Regions from separate parts of the Gallaecimonas zhanjiangensis genome, predicted to be linked through region 2. Evidence: riboswitches for the same ligand, from Rfam matches in the RefSeq annotation. Region 2 holds a riboswitch; the other holds the start of a gene.
What was found. A riboswitch is a leader RNA that binds a small molecule or an ion and turns the genes downstream of it on or off. The one in region 2 is predicted to bind cyclic di-GMP.
Positions count from the first base shown of each region.

Region 1: it holds a riboswitch for cyclic di-GMP, as region 2 does, so the genes downstream of both, AC22G1_RS14225 (MotY family protein) here and AC22G1_RS20300 (Ig-like domain-containing protein) in region 2, are expected to answer to the same signal.

Region 1 is NZ_CM172603.1:2,981,103-2,988,337, forward strand. Features, by position in the region: gene AC22G1_RS14200 (FliG C-terminal domain-containing protein) at 1-318, opposite strand, end outside; gene fliF (flagellar basal-body MS-ring/collar protein FliF) at 305-1,987, opposite strand; gene fliE (flagellar hook-basal body complex protein FliE) at 1,999-2,331, opposite strand; gene AC22G1_RS14215 (sigma-54 interaction domain-containing protein) at 2,341-3,327, opposite strand; partial or broken gene AC22G1_RS14220 (sigma-54-dependent Fis family transcriptional regulator) at 3,382-3,660, opposite strand; gene AC22G1_RS14225 (MotY family protein) at 3,657-4,418, opposite strand; cyclic di-GMP riboswitch class I at 4,762-4,849, opposite strand; gene flhA (flagellar biosynthesis protein FlhA) at 5,039-7,105, opposite strand; gene flhB (flagellar biosynthesis protein FlhB) at 7,112-7,235, opposite strand, start outside.
Region 2 is NZ_CM172603.1:4,292,618-4,299,852, forward strand. Features, by position in the region: gene AC22G1_RS20285 (AAA family ATPase) at 1-692, opposite strand, end outside; gene AC22G1_RS20290 (sigma-54 dependent transcriptional regulator) at 924-2,225, shown strand; gene AC22G1_RS20295 (hypothetical protein) at 2,364-2,555, shown strand; cyclic di-GMP riboswitch class I at 2,792-2,866, shown strand; gene AC22G1_RS20300 (Ig-like domain-containing protein) at 2,936-5,110, shown strand; gene AC22G1_RS20305 (prealbumin-like fold domain-containing protein) at 5,153-7,235, opposite strand, start outside.

The DNA.
Region 1 (7,235 bases), 1.3 Mb from region 2:
CATTTCCTGACGCAGAGCGTCACCATAGATGCTGTCGACCATACCTCTGGCCAGGCGTTTACCCAGGGCTAAATCCAGGGTGCGCTCCAGGTAGTGGCGCGAGGCGCTGCTGATGCCGCTGTGCTCACGGTAGTGGTCGAAAAAGTGCTGCATCACATCCTTGGCTTCTTGGGTGGACACCCCGCGCAGCTTGGCCATGCGCATGGACACGGCGGTCACTTCGTCGCGGCTCATCCGGGCCATGACCTTGGCGGCGTTGGCTTCACCCATGGACAGCAGCAGGATGGCTGCCTTATCGAGATCGTTACGCTGGCTCATGATGCTGCTCATTGTTGCTCACCCATTGTTTGACCACTTCGGCTACCCGCACGGTTTCCTTGTCTACCAGGAGCTGCAGGTGTTTAAGCTGGACATCCCACTCGGAGCCGGGAGGCGGCAACGTTGCCAGCATCGCGTTTTCATCATCTTCATCAAGCTCGCCTTGGCGGCTCTCGGCCCGGGCCGCTTGCTCGGCAAGGGCCAGGGCTTCAGCGGTGGCGACAGATTTATCAGCGCTCGTCTGAGGCCTGACCAAATGGCGCACCAAAGGCCGAACCCCAAACAGCACCAGCAGCAGTACCATCAAGCCGCCCACGGCGTAGCGGATGTAATCCTGCCACATGGGATCTTGCCACCATTTAAGCTCGGGCATCTGGATGGGCGCTGGCTCGGGGGCGAAGTTGAAGCTGTTGAGGCTGAACTGGTCGCCACGTTTGTCATCAAAACCGACGGCGGTTTTCACCATCTGGGTGAGGTTGTCGAGGTCGCTTTGGGTCCAGCCGCCTTCGGGGGCCTTGGCGCTGTTAAGCAGCACCGACACCGACAGGTGGCTCAGGCGGCCTTCGGCATATTTGGTGTGGGTTACGGCACGGCCGGTCTCGAAGGTACGGCTGGTTTCTTCGCGCTGGCTCACCGCTTTTTGCGGATCGTTTTGGTTGTTCTGGCCATTGGCCTGGTTGGCCGGCACCGGCGGCCTGTTGCTGAGGGCGCCGGGAATACCCAGGGCTACCGAGTCGGTGGAGTTATCCTTTTTGGAGGTTTCGCGGGTCACCACCGGATTGCCGTTCAAGTCTTCACGGGTTTCGTTGACCGAGGAGAAATCCACGTCGGCGGCCACTTCAACCCGGAAGTTGTCGCTGCCCAACAGCGGTTGCAGCATGCTGCTGGCACGCTGGGTCATGCGGTCTTCCAGTTTGCTGGTGTAATCCATCTGCTTGCCGGAAAGACGGGCCGGGTCGTTCATGTCACCGATACCGGCCGACAGCAGCTCGCCTTTTTGGTCCACCACCGACACCGCGCCGGTGCTCATGCCCGGCACCGAGCCAGACACCAGGTTGATAATGGCTTCCACCTGGCTGGGGGTTAAGGGAGACGCCAGGTCCACCATCACCGCCGCGCTGGGCTTTTGCTCTTCACGGCCCACAAAGAGGGTACGCTTGGGCACCGCCAGGTGCACCCGGGCGCTACGCACTTGGTCGAGGGCGATAATGGTGCGGGCCAGCTCGCCTTCCAGGGCGTGCAGGTAACGGGCCGACTCCATGAACTGGCTGGTGCCGAGGGTCGACATGTTGTTCAGTTCGTCAAAACCGGCCGGCAGTGACGCCTTGACCCCTTTGGCGGCCAGGCGCATACGGGCATCAGCCAGGCGGTCTTCTGGTACCAGCACGTTGCCGCTGCTGCCGTCGAGGCGAAAATCGATATTTTCCTTCTCGAGGGTGTCGATGATGGTGGCCTTGTCGTAAAGCTCCTGCTTGCCATAAAGCGGTACGTAGTGGCGGGTGCTGGTCCACAACATCACCACGATGGCCGCCGCAACAATGGCAGCCAGCAGGGCGATCACCAGCACCGAGCGCGAATCGCCGGACAGCCGGCGCCAGCGCCCGGCAATGGATTTGAACCCCGAGTTCAGGGTAAAGCCGCCAGGGGCGGCAGTAATCAGTTCAGCCATGTCCCTATTCCTTACAGCGGCATGCGCATGACGTCGTCAAAGGCCGACGCCAGCTTGTTGCGAACCTGCACCAGGGCCGAGAAGCTCAGGCCCGCCTTTTGGCTGGCCACCATGGCGCCAACCAAGTCGTCGCTTTGCCCGGTTTCCACGGCTTGCATCAAGCTGCCGGCGGTCTTTTGGTCAAAGTCCACCTTATTGACGGCGGCTTTCATGGCATCAACAAAGCTGCCTTGGGAGTCCGAGCCGATGCTCAGGCTGTTGGGAGCAATGCCGTCGGCTTCTGCGCTCATTTTGCTGAGCTGTTGCAGCAGACTGGCCTGGGTACTGATGGTATCGATCTTCATGTTGTGTCCTTAGCCAGTGACGACAAGTTGGTTGATGTCGATGCCCTGCTCACGCATGGCAGCAAGCTTGTAACGAAGGGCCCGGGTGGTTACCCCTAAGGCGTTGGCGGTGCGTTGGCGGTGGCCGTTGAAGCGGCGCAGGGTGTCCAGCACATGCTGGAACTCAGCGCATTTCTTGGAGGCCTGCAAGGAGGTAACCGGAATATCAAACACCGATTCCTGGGCCCGTGGCAGCATCAAATCTTCAGGTTGGAGCATCAGGCCCCGGGCCAAAATAAGGGCGCGCTGGATAACGTTCTCCAGCTCCCGCACGTTGCCGGGCCAAGGGTGTGACACCAGGCTGCGGGCCGCTTCGGGGTGCAATTCAAAGGCGGTGCCTTCGCCGTACTTTTGCAAGAAGTGTCGGGCCAGGGGCAGGATGTCGTCAGGCCGTTCCCGAAGCGCTGGCCAGCAAAGGGGCAGCACATCGAGGCGGTAGAAAAGGTCTTCACGAAAACGGCCTTTGGCCACTTCTTCGCGCAGGTCTTTGTTGGAGGCGGCAATGATGCGAACGTTGAGCTTAACCTTCTGGTTGGAGCCGAGTTTTTCCAACTCGCGCTCTTGCAGCACCCGCAGCAGCTTGGCCTGCAGGTCCAGCGGCATCTCGGAAATTTCATCGAGCATCAAGGTGCCGCCATTGGCGTGCTCAAATTTACCGGTTTGAGACTGCACCGCGCCGGTAAAGGCGCCCTTGGCATGGCCAAAGAGGGTGGACTCAAGCATGGTGTCGGGAATGGCTGCGCAGTTCACCGCCACATAGGGCTGGGCGGCACGGGGCGATTGCTCGTGAATGTAACGAGCCAGGCATTCCTTACCAGTACCGGACTCGCCGCTGATAAGAATGGAGGCGCTGGTCTGGGCCGCTTTCTTGGCCAGTAGCAGCACCTGACGCCCGGCCTGGGAGGCCACCACCATGTTGGGGATGGGCTCGTGCAAATCCACCACGTGGTCAATCATGCCCAGCAGCTGCTGGCGGGTGAAAGGCTTTAGCAGATAATCGATTGCGCCCTGGCGCATGGCATCGCTGGCCTTGGCACTTTGATTGCCCCTCACCAGCGCCACTACCGGGCTCTTGGGGTGGGAGCGGCGGATACGAGCCACAAACTCACTGATGGGCGTATCCAGATCCGCATCCACCAGCACCAGCGCCGGGTTGCCCTGATGCAGGCACACCAGCGCCGTGGCGCAATCCTCAGCCACCAGCAGTCGATAGCCGGTTTGTTTTATTTCTTGGTATACCGGATCTTCAGACCCTCGCGGGTCTACAAGCAATATGGTCTTTTCCATCATCGTTTCCCTAACCGGTTCCTGATCACCCGGATGGTCACCCGCCGATTTTGCTCACGGGCCTGGGCAGTCTGATTGTTGGTGGATGGATAACGATCGCCATGGGCGCGGGTCTGGATAAGCTTTGCGGACATCCCGGCTTCAAGGAGGGCCGCTTTAACATCAGCGGCTCTTTCTCTGGCCAGTTGCAGGTTGGCAAGGTGGTCACCGGTATCATCGGTAAAAGCGTCCACCAGCACTTTGTCTACGCCCTTATCAAGGGCCACGTAACGGCTCAAGCTACGGAGCTGCTGACGCTGCTCCAAAGTCAAAGCCCGTGCGCCAGGGGCATAGAACAGGGAAATATCCCTGGCCTGGCGGTAAGACATAGGGGCCAGCACGTCCAGGCAATGGCGAAAGGCGGTGGCCGCCTGCTGCCATTTGACACTGGGTAGCTCCACGATTTCTGCGGGAAAGGACACCTTGCCCCACAGTCCCTTGTCCATGGCTTCCAGCAGTGCTTTGCTCTCCGCTTCACCGAAGTTCAGCGGCAGCTTGCCTGTGGAGTCATAACGGGGACTTTGCAGCGGCGCCAGCCAGGGCGGGTTATGCCATGACAGGGCGATGTCCTTGGTTGATGACAAATGAATGCTGGGCTCCACCACCAGAGTAAGCGGTTCACCGGCATAACGAACAAAGCGCACCTCACCAAAATTGGTGACAGGCAGCCCCAGGGTGCAAGCAAAATGGTCCCCGGAGAATTGCCAAGCGACATTGTCCATTTGGGGCCTGAAGGTTTCGACCGCATGGGCCGAACACGCCAAGCCACCCAGCATTAGCATTGCCAGAAATGATCTGTGCATTTCTTTCCTCAACCAGCAAAAAACAAGTAAAGCAGTGCCTAAAGCCCACTACCTGCAGCTTGATTACCCACCAGGGGGTGTCGAGGAAAGCTTGGTTCCAGTTGCAGCGTACATAATGATCGTGCCTACTCAAAGTTTTAAAATGAGTAGCTGGATAAGGAAATAACGCTTAAAAATCAATTTCTTGCGTTATTCGAGGAAAGGATTGCCCGTTAGAACATAGCGGCAACGTCATGTCTGCCACTGTCGACAACACCTTAGCTCTGGCAACCCCGCTATCTTAGAAGCGAACTTCCTTAGACCGGAGGCTTTGCGTCCCGGGCTTTCGCCACGGTTTGCCCTTATCGGCAGCCAAGTCGAGACATCAACTTCCCAAAACTTGAACGGAAGATTAACGTCACGGGGTAAGCATATATTTACATCCCGGCTGCGTAAAGTGCCTACCTTCAAAATTATGAAAAAATTAATATTTCTTCTTGAAAAGAATTAGGCACATAAAAATCAAACAGTTAACCTGCCGTTTTAAACAGGTCAAGCCATCAGCCTAAGGTGCCAACTACATCAATATGCATCTTTTCTGGCACTTCGTTGTAAGACAACACCTTGAGTCCACGGGCAAAAGTGCGGGCGTAACGGGCCAGCAAGGGCCTTAGTTGCGGCGTTACCAGCAGCACGGGTGAATGGCCCTGGCGCTGCATTTCATCCTTGAGCTGCGGCATCACCTGCTGCAGCTTGCCAAGCAGGCTCGGCTCGATGGGGAAGCTGTCCAGCGCCACCTTGCCACCAGCCTGGGCCTGATTGAGCGCTTTGAGTAGGGTCTGCTCCAGTTTGTCATCCAGGGTCATGGTCACCAGTTGCTCTTTGTCGCCAACGGCGGCCTTGATAAGGCTGCGGCGCAGCGCATAACGCACATCGGCGGCCAGCAAGATGGGGTCTTTGGTGAGTTCGCAGCTGTCTACCAGGGTGGTAGCGATGGTGCGAATATCCATCAGGCTGACCTGGTCGGCCAGTAACTGGCGATACACCCGCAGTTGCTGAATGGGGCTTAGCTGAGCATTGAGGCTCTCAAAAAGCTTCTCAGAGTGAGATTTGAGCCTCTCGCCAAGGGCAATAACATCGTCATGGCTGAAGATCTCTTCTAAGTGCTCGCGCATCACCTTGCCAAGGTGGGTAGCAATAACGGTGGCGCTGTCTACCACCGAGTAACCAAGGTTCAACGCCTTGGCTTTTTGGTCCACCGCGATCAGCACCGCATCCATCTGGTAGGCCGGCTCGATGGTGAGTTCACCATCGAGTTTGCCGTAAACGTCGCCGTTCTGAATGGCCATCAGCCGCTCAGGGTCCACCTCCCCTTGGCTAATCATCACCCCGCCGAGCTTGATGCGATACTCGCTGGCACCCAGTTGCAGGTTGTCGCGGATGCGCACCTCCGGCACCAAAAAGCCCATCTGCTCGGAAAGAATTTTGCGCACGCCCCGGACCCTGGCCAAGAGCTCGGCGCCCTGGCTTTTGTCCACCAAGGTGACCAGGCGATAACCGAGATCGATAGACAGGGTGTCGACATAGGGTAAATCGCCCCAGGCCAGAGGCTGCTCACGGGTGAGCCTGTCAGACAGCTCTTCTAAATCCTGGGCTGGCGCTTGCTCGGGTTTGACCAAACCCTGGCGCCAGCCAGCAAAGGCCAGCACCGCGCCAAAGCCGAGGAAAACCGCGGTGGGCATTCCAGGAATGATACCCAGCATCACCATCACCGCAGCTGCAGTCCAAATCACCCGAGGTGAGGCCAGCAGCTGCTGGTGAACCTGGTCGGACATTTCCGACTCGTCGTTGACCCGAGTCACGATAATGGCGGCGGCGGTTGCCAGCAGCAGCGACGGGATCTGGGCCACTAGGCCATCACCTATGGTGAGGATGGCGTAGAGCTTGAAGGCATCGGCGCCGGAGAGATGATGCTGGAACACCCCGATGGCCAAGCCGCCAAGAAGGTTAATCACCAGAATCATCAAGCCGGCGATGGCATCGCCGCGCACAAACTTGGAGGCCCCGTCCATGGCGCCGTAAAAGTCAGCCTCGCTGGCCACGTCCTGGCGGCGCTGCTTGGCCTGGCCTTGGTCGATAACCCCAGCGTTAAGATCGGCATCGATGGCCATCTGCTTGCCGGGCAAGGCGTCCAGGGTAAAGCGGGCCGCCACTTCGGAGATCCGCTCGCCACCTTTGGTGATCACCACGAAGTTGATGATCATCAAGATGACGAACACCACCATGCCCACCACGTAGTTGCCGCCGATGACCACTTCCCCGAAGGACTGGATCACCTTACCGGCCGCGTCCGAACCGTTATGGCCGTTTAGCAGCACCACCCGGGTGGAGGCCACGTTCAGGGTCAGGCGCATCAAGGTGGCGATGAGCAGGATGGTCGGGAACACCGAGAAATCCAACGGCCGCTTGGCTGAGACCGCTACCAGCAGCACCAGCACCGCCAGTACGATGTTGAAGGTAAACAGAGTGTCGATAAGCCAAGGTGGCAGCGGCAAAATCATCATCGCCAGTACGGACAGCAGTACCAGCGGAATAGCGGCGTAAGAACTGATAAAGGGCAACTTCACCTTGGTTTACCTATCTCGTCTTAATGAAGCGGGAATTTTAAATTGCGGCAGCGGCGCTGGCTTGCGCCCACCTTTAGCCTTGAAGGCATTGAGCTGAATAACGTACATCAGCACGTGGGCCACGGCGTTA
Region 2 (7,235 bases):
ACCCCTTTGGAGAGCTGATAAAGGCGCCTGAGTACCGAGGCTGAAAATAGCGGCTGCTCCTGGCCAGCCACGGCCAGGCGGTGCTGCACATAGGCCGCCGTTTCCGCGGCGCTCAAGGGGCCGAGGTGAAAGCGGGCGGTGATGCGCTGCGATAACTGCCGAAGCTCTGGTTTGGCGAGCATTGTCAGCAGCTCCGGTTGGCCCAGCAGGATGATTTGCAAAAGCTTGCGCTGGTTGGTCTCAAGGTTGGTGAGCAGCCGCAGCTGCTCTAACACTTCGCTGGAGAGGTTTTGGGCTTCGTCGATGATAAGCACGGTGTGCCGGCCCTTGGCGTGGCTTTCAAGCAGGTGGCGGTTAAGGGCGTCGATATAGGTTTTAAGCCAGGTGCTGCCGGGGGCGTAGGGAATGGCCAGCTCGTCGCAAATGGCCGCCAGCAGTTCCAGCACCGAGTATTTGGGATTGAGGATAAAGGCCAAGTCGGTGTGCTCGCCCAGCTGTTCAAGCAGGCAACGGCAGACCGTGGTCTTGCCGGTGCCCACTTCGCCGGTCAAGAGCACAAAGCCGTTGTCGTTACGGATCCCGTAAAGGAGGTGGGCCAGTGCTTCCTTGTGCTGCTCACTCAGGTACAGATAACGCGGATCCGGTGCGATGGAAAAGGGCGACTCAGTCAGCCCGAAGTAGTGGTTGTACATGGCACCTAAACCACAGAGTGACTGTTTTAACAGTAGTCCGAAATTGCCGCTGTTACATGGCAGGATCACTAGGTGAACAATCTATTAACACTCGTTGTGGCCGCTGCTGCTGTGTATCGCAGGCAACTAAACTTTGCACACTGGGACCAAGGCCTAAGTGGTAGCCACGTGAATAAAGTTGAATACGAGTGGCCTTGCCAAGGACAGGAGGGGCAAAGAAAAGCACTTTTTTTGGATCTGTCGTCATCCAGTGAAGATATCCGCCTGCCGGGTTGGCAATTGGACCGGGTCACCAGCCCCGCCAAAGCCAGGATGATGTTGGCCCAGAACGGCTACGAGGTAGCACTGGCAAGGGTTTGCCCGTTAAAGGATAGCCAGCGCGATGAGCTTGAAGACGTTCTTTGCGACAACAACGCACCCGCCTGGATAGTCCTCACCCGCACCGAAGAGCTTGAAGACCAGGATTTCTGCCGGCTCATCTACGAAAACTGCTACGACTTCTACACCCTGCCGTTGGACGGCAAGGTCAGCTTCCTGCAGGCCACCCTGGGCCACGCCTACGGTATTAATCGCCTGCGGGAGATAGGCGAGAAGCAGCTTTCCTGCCTGGACGAATGCCAGATGGTCGGCGCCAGCCCGCCAATCATGCAGGTCTTTAGCCAAATTCGTAAGGTGGCGGCGGTCGATGCGCCGGTGCTTATCCTGGGGGAAAGCGGCACCGGCAAAGAGCTTATCGCCCGCGCCATCCACCAGCGCTCTGCCCGTCGCAAGGGGCCTTTTATTGCCGTTAACTGCGGCGCCTTGCCAGAGACCCTTATCCAGTCGGAACTCTTTGGCCATGAAAAGGGCGCCTTTACCGGGGCGCTGCGCCGCAAGTTGGGGCGTTTTGAAATGGCCCAAGGCGGCACCGTGTTTTTGGATGAAGTGGGGGACTTGCCCCTGGAGATGCAGGTGAACCTGCTGCGCTTTTTGCAAGAAGGCAGTATCGAGCGTCTGGGGGGAGAGCAGAGCCTGAACCTGGATGTGCGGGTGATTGCCGCCACCCATGTGGACCTGGACAAAGCTGTGGCCGAAGGGCGTTTTCGTGAAGACTTGTTCTACCGGCTAAATGTGCTGCACCTTCGGGTGCCGCCCCTTCGGGAGCGGCCGGGAGATGTGGAGCTGCTGGCACGGTTTTTCTTCCAAAAATTCAGCCTCGACCACAACAGCAAGGCCAGGGGCCTTAGCCAGCAGGCACTGGTGGCCATCAACCAGTACGGCTGGCCTGGCAATGTGCGGGAGATGATAAACCGCATCCGCCGCGCCCTGGTGATGAGCGAAAACCGGCTGATAAGCGCCGAAGATCTGGGGCTCAAAAGCCCCAAACAGGACACCCGGGTGCTGAGCCTGGATGCGGCTAGGCAAAGCGCCGAGCGCGAGGCGCTGATCGCCTCACTGGCTTTTACCCAGCACAATGTCTCGGAGGCCGCCAGGCTGTTGGGGGTGTCCAGGGTGACCCTGTACCGCCTGATGGACAAACATCAGCTTAATTGACGCCGCCTGTTCCGTTTGTGCAACAAAAGCCACCCTCGGGGTGGCTTTTAATTTACTAAGGCATTGATAAATATAGGTTAGCCGTTGTGGCTTGGGTTTTGCAAAATCCACTGGACCCACAACAGCTGGAAGCAGCCCATGACAGCACAAACGCCACAGCAACAGCAGCTGCGTCTGGAACGGCTGGCACAAATCGTCGACGAGCCGGGGCTGCCCCATCGGGCGTTGTTGTTATGGAGCCTCAGGACCCTGCAATACCTTCTGGAAGAAGAACCGGTGCATCTTTGGGATGAAGACCGTGATCCACGGCGCAGATCGCGCAGGCGCTGAAAATCGCAGCCCTCAGGCCAAGTGTTTGCCGGTCAATGAGTTAGCTGACAGCTGCGTAAAAAGTAGGCATTTGATCGACTCACCCACCCTGTATTGTTTATTTTTTATTCAATAAGCCCGTGCTAATGTTCACGCCGTCCTGGCCCAACTGCCGGGAATTATTGCCTTCAGCCAGACCCTGCTGACCCGCGGAACCGGACCCTCCAAGGCGACAATTTTACCTAAGAAAGATCCTCTCCTGACAAAGGCACACTTCGGGTAACCGAAGGTCGCAAAGCCAGGGGCCCCTTATGGGTTGCCCGGCTGCCGAAAGAGAGAATCCCTGCTTCGGGCCTATGCTGGCTTGAGGATCTTTCTCTGCTGTTTATGAGGAGATCCTGTTGAAACGTCCAGCCCTTAGCCTGCTATCCGCTGCCCTATTGATGTCTGCCACCGCTTATGGCGCCGCCCCTGCCGAAAACGCACGGGATTTGACCCAGGATCTGGTCAAACTCATTAAAAACAGCCATGGCAATGGCAAGGCCCACGGCCTGGAAGCCAAAGCCCAGGCCCGCCAGCAAGCCTTGCTGGCCCTGGCCGACAGCGACCCGCAAGCGGCGGTGGAGCTGCTGATACCAGCTGGTAAACAACAAGGGCTGGACGCGTCGGTGCTGGCCTATCTGGAACAACCGGTGGCCATGAGCGGGGAAGTACAAACCCTGGTGGCCGACCACGAAGACGGCAGTTTCAGCCACCAGTACCTGCTCAATACCCCCTTTGGCGACCAGATCCCCCTCAAAGGCAAAGGCCTTGGCAAACTGAGTGGCAAAGGTGAAGTGCAGCTGAGCGGCGCCATGCTGGGTAGCGAGATGCTGGTGGACGACAGCAACATTCTGGTGATGGCCGCCGACGGCAGCACCACCACCAGTAACGGCGGCACTGCCGGCGCTTCTGGTACCGTGACCGGCGAGCAAAAGACCCTGGTGGTGCTGGCCAACTTCAGCGACGACCCCCAGCAGCCTTGGACCAAAGACGCCATCAACAGCCTGGTGTTTGGCACCGTCAACGACGTGATCATGGAAAACTCCCAGAACAAAGCCTGGCTGAGCGGCGACGTATACGGCTGGTACACCTTGGGGGTCAGCTCCAGCCAGTGCGATTTCAATACTGTGGTACCGGCCTTTAAAGAAGCGGCCAGCGCCAACGGCGTGGATCTGAGCGCTTACAGCCGTTACGTGTTCATTACCCCCAAAACCAGCAGTTGCGGCTTTACCGGCCTGTCTACCGTGGGCGGCAACCCGGCGGTGTCCCTCATTAACGGCCAGGTGGCCAACTGGCAGATAATCACCCACGAAATGGGCCACGGCATGGGTCTGTACCACGCCCACGCCCTGGAATGCGGCGCCAACGTTGAAGGCAGCAGCTGCACCAGCTCCGAATACGGCGACATCACCGACCCCATGGGTAAAGGCCTGGCCCTGTTCGGCGCCCGCAACCGTGAGGCCCTGGGCTGGCTCAATGTTACCGACGCCAGCAACGGCGGCGTCTATACCCTGGGCGGTTATGCCGGCACCAGCGGCTACGAAAAAGCCATCAAAATCGCCAAGGGCGATGGCACCTATTACTACCTGAGCTATCGCCAGCCCACCGGGCTGGACAGCAGCCTGGCCACCGCCAACTTTGAAAACGGTGTGGTGTTCCACGAAGTAGACCCCAGCAACGGCAATGCCCAGTACCTGCTGGACATGACCCCGGGCTCCGGCACCACCAATACCGACTTTTACGACCCAGCCCTGGTGGCCGGTTACAGCTACCAGAGCGGTAATGTACAGGTAGATACCCTGAGCGCCGGTGGCGACACCGCCGAGGTCTCGGTGATTGCCTCTGGCAGCAGCGCCGACAGCTGCGTCGCCAAGGCCCCCTCTGTGGTGCTGAGCCCCGGCCAAAGCCCTTGGCTGGCCGCGGGTAGCGCCGCCACCTACACCGTCAGCGTTACCAACAACGACTCTGCCGCTTGCGCCACCGGTACCGTTAGCCTGGCCAAATCCCTGCCAAGCGGCTGGTCCGCCACCTTGGGCGCCAGCAGCCTGAGCCTTGCCCCCGGCAGCAGTGCCAGCACCACCTTGGTGGTGAGCTCTGCCAGCACGGCGGTGGACGGCTTTTACACTGTGCAAGTCAGTGCCAGCCAGCACCAGAACAGCGTCAGCAGCAGCGCCACCTATGTGGTGGATAACCCGGCCTCCAGCACCAACAGTGCGCCGGTTGCCAACAACGACAGCGCCACCACCAGCGGCAGCAGCGTGGTGATTGCGGTACTGAGTAACGATACCGACGCCGACGGCGACACCCTGTCTATCAGCAGCTTTACCCAGGGCAGCAAGGGCAGTGTCACCCAGAGCGGCAACAACCTGATTTACACCCCGGCCAAGAGTTTCAAGGGCAGTGACAGCTTCAGCTACACCGTCACCGACGGCACCGCCTCGGCCAGCGCCACGGTCACCATAGGTACGGCCAGCAGCTCCGGCAGCACCAGTGGCGGTTCCACCGGTGGCGGCGGCAAAGGCCGCAACAAATAAAAAAACGGCGGGTTTAACCCGCCGTTTTTATTGGCTCTGCCGTTACTGCGGGCAGAGGTTATTGTTGTTGTAAGCATCCAATGTGCCGGCCAGGCTGTTAGCCAGGGCGGCGTCACCTTGCCCTTTCTTACCTTTGAAGTAAGTGCCGTTGCCGTCAAAGCTGATGCTTTGCAGCAGAGTGGCTGCCTGGGCAGCGGCGCTGCTGGCGGCAGGGCAGGTACCGGCACCGGCGTTTTGGTTCAGCAGGTAAGCAATGTACTGAGCGGCCAGGCCAAAGGCGGCATCACTAGCGGATTTCTTACCGTCACGAACCACATCCGGGTCGGCAACCTGGCGTTTATCCAACAGGTCTACCGCGAACGGGCAGGCTTCCTGGTCACCACTGTCACCGTCCAGGTTCATCGGGTTAGCGATGACAAAGCCGGGGTACAGGGTGATGGGCAGGTTGGCATCCAGAACTGCTTCTTGGTTACCACGACCATCACAGCTGGTGTGGTTTTTCCAGAAACCGATAGTCCTGGCGTCGCCACCGGGAGGCGGTGTGTCTTCGATGTGGAAGCTACGGGTTTCACCGGCGCTCAGGGTGAAGGCAATACATTCAGTGGAGTTATCCACGTCGGCGTTGCCGCCACCCGGTACGAACCAGGTGTCACCGTCGAGGCTGGTGTTAGCCCAGCCGGGCAGCATGTTGGTTTCGCAGAAAGCGTACTGCACGTTCACTTTCAGCTTGGCCATGCCGTCCACATTGACGCAGTTTTCGGTGGTGCCGTTACAGCTGAAGCTCACCGCTTCGCCGTTACCCAGCGGGCCACTGGCGGTGGCGCTGGCAATGGCGCCGCCAGTACCGTCACCGAGGCGGATCTCAAAGGTATAGGCCTCACCCGCCATCAGCGGCAAGCCGTTTACGGTTTTGATCACTTCTGCCATACCGCGTTTGACGTTGGTAATGGTACAGGTGCCTTCTTGGTCCAGACCCAGGGTAATGGTGCCGTCTGCTGCGCAGTCGCCGCCGATGGTGGCGTCATAGCTGTTCAGGTTGGTATTGCTACCGGCCTGTTCGCTGACGGTGTGCTGGGCGTTGGCCAGGACATTGACGAAGCCGTTGGTACCGTTATGGCCTACATCAGAGGCGTACAGGCCGCCGTCGATGTAAAGGTTGAACAGGCCACCATCGTCTGTGGGATCAAGGTACTTGATGACCCGCAGGCGCGGCGCGATGTCGTTGTTGGTGATAGTACAGGTTTTGTTTTCACCTACGCTCAGGCTGACCGAGCCGTCACCGGCGCAATCCCCTGTCCAGCTGCCGGCGGCATAGCCCGGTTGCTGGGTTTCGGAGGCGTTGTAACTACCGGCATTGACGTTGTTGCTTTGGCCACTGGTGACCTGCATGGCGTCAATAAAGAGCGGGAAGTCACCAACCTGCAGGGTACCGCCGTCGTCATTCACCACCACTTTGATAAGGGTCAGAGTGGGTGAAATGTCGTTGTTGGTGATGGTACAGGTTTTACTGTCGCCAACACTCAGGGTGACCGAACCGTTAGCAGCGCAGTCGCCACCCCAGCTGCCCGCGGCATAGCCGAACTGCTGGGTTTCGGAGGCGGTGTAGCTGCCAGCAGCAACGTTGTTGCTTTGGCCACTGGTGACCTGCATGGCGTCGATAAAGAGCGGGAAGTCACTGACCTGCAAGGTACCGCCGTTGTCATTGATCACCACCTTGATAAGGGTCAAGTTAGGTGCAATGTCGTCGTTGGTAATGGTGCAGGTTTTGTTTTCGCCCACGCTCAGGCTGACGGAGCCGTCACCGGCGCAATCCCCTGTCCAGCCACTGGCGCTATAGCCATATTGCTGGGTCTCAGACGCGCTGTAGTTGCCGGCGTTCAAGGTGTTGCTTTGGCCACTGGTGACCTGCATGGCGTCAATAAAGAGCGGGAAGTCACTGACCTGCAGGGTACCGCCGTTGTCATTCACCACCACTTTGATAAGGGTCAGGGTGGGGGGAATGTCGTCGTTGGTGATGGTACAGGTTTTACTGTCGCCAACACCCAGGGTAACCGAGCCGTTAGCAGCGCAATCGCCGCCCCAGCTGCCCGCGGCATAGCCGAACTGCTGGGTCTCGGACGCGGTG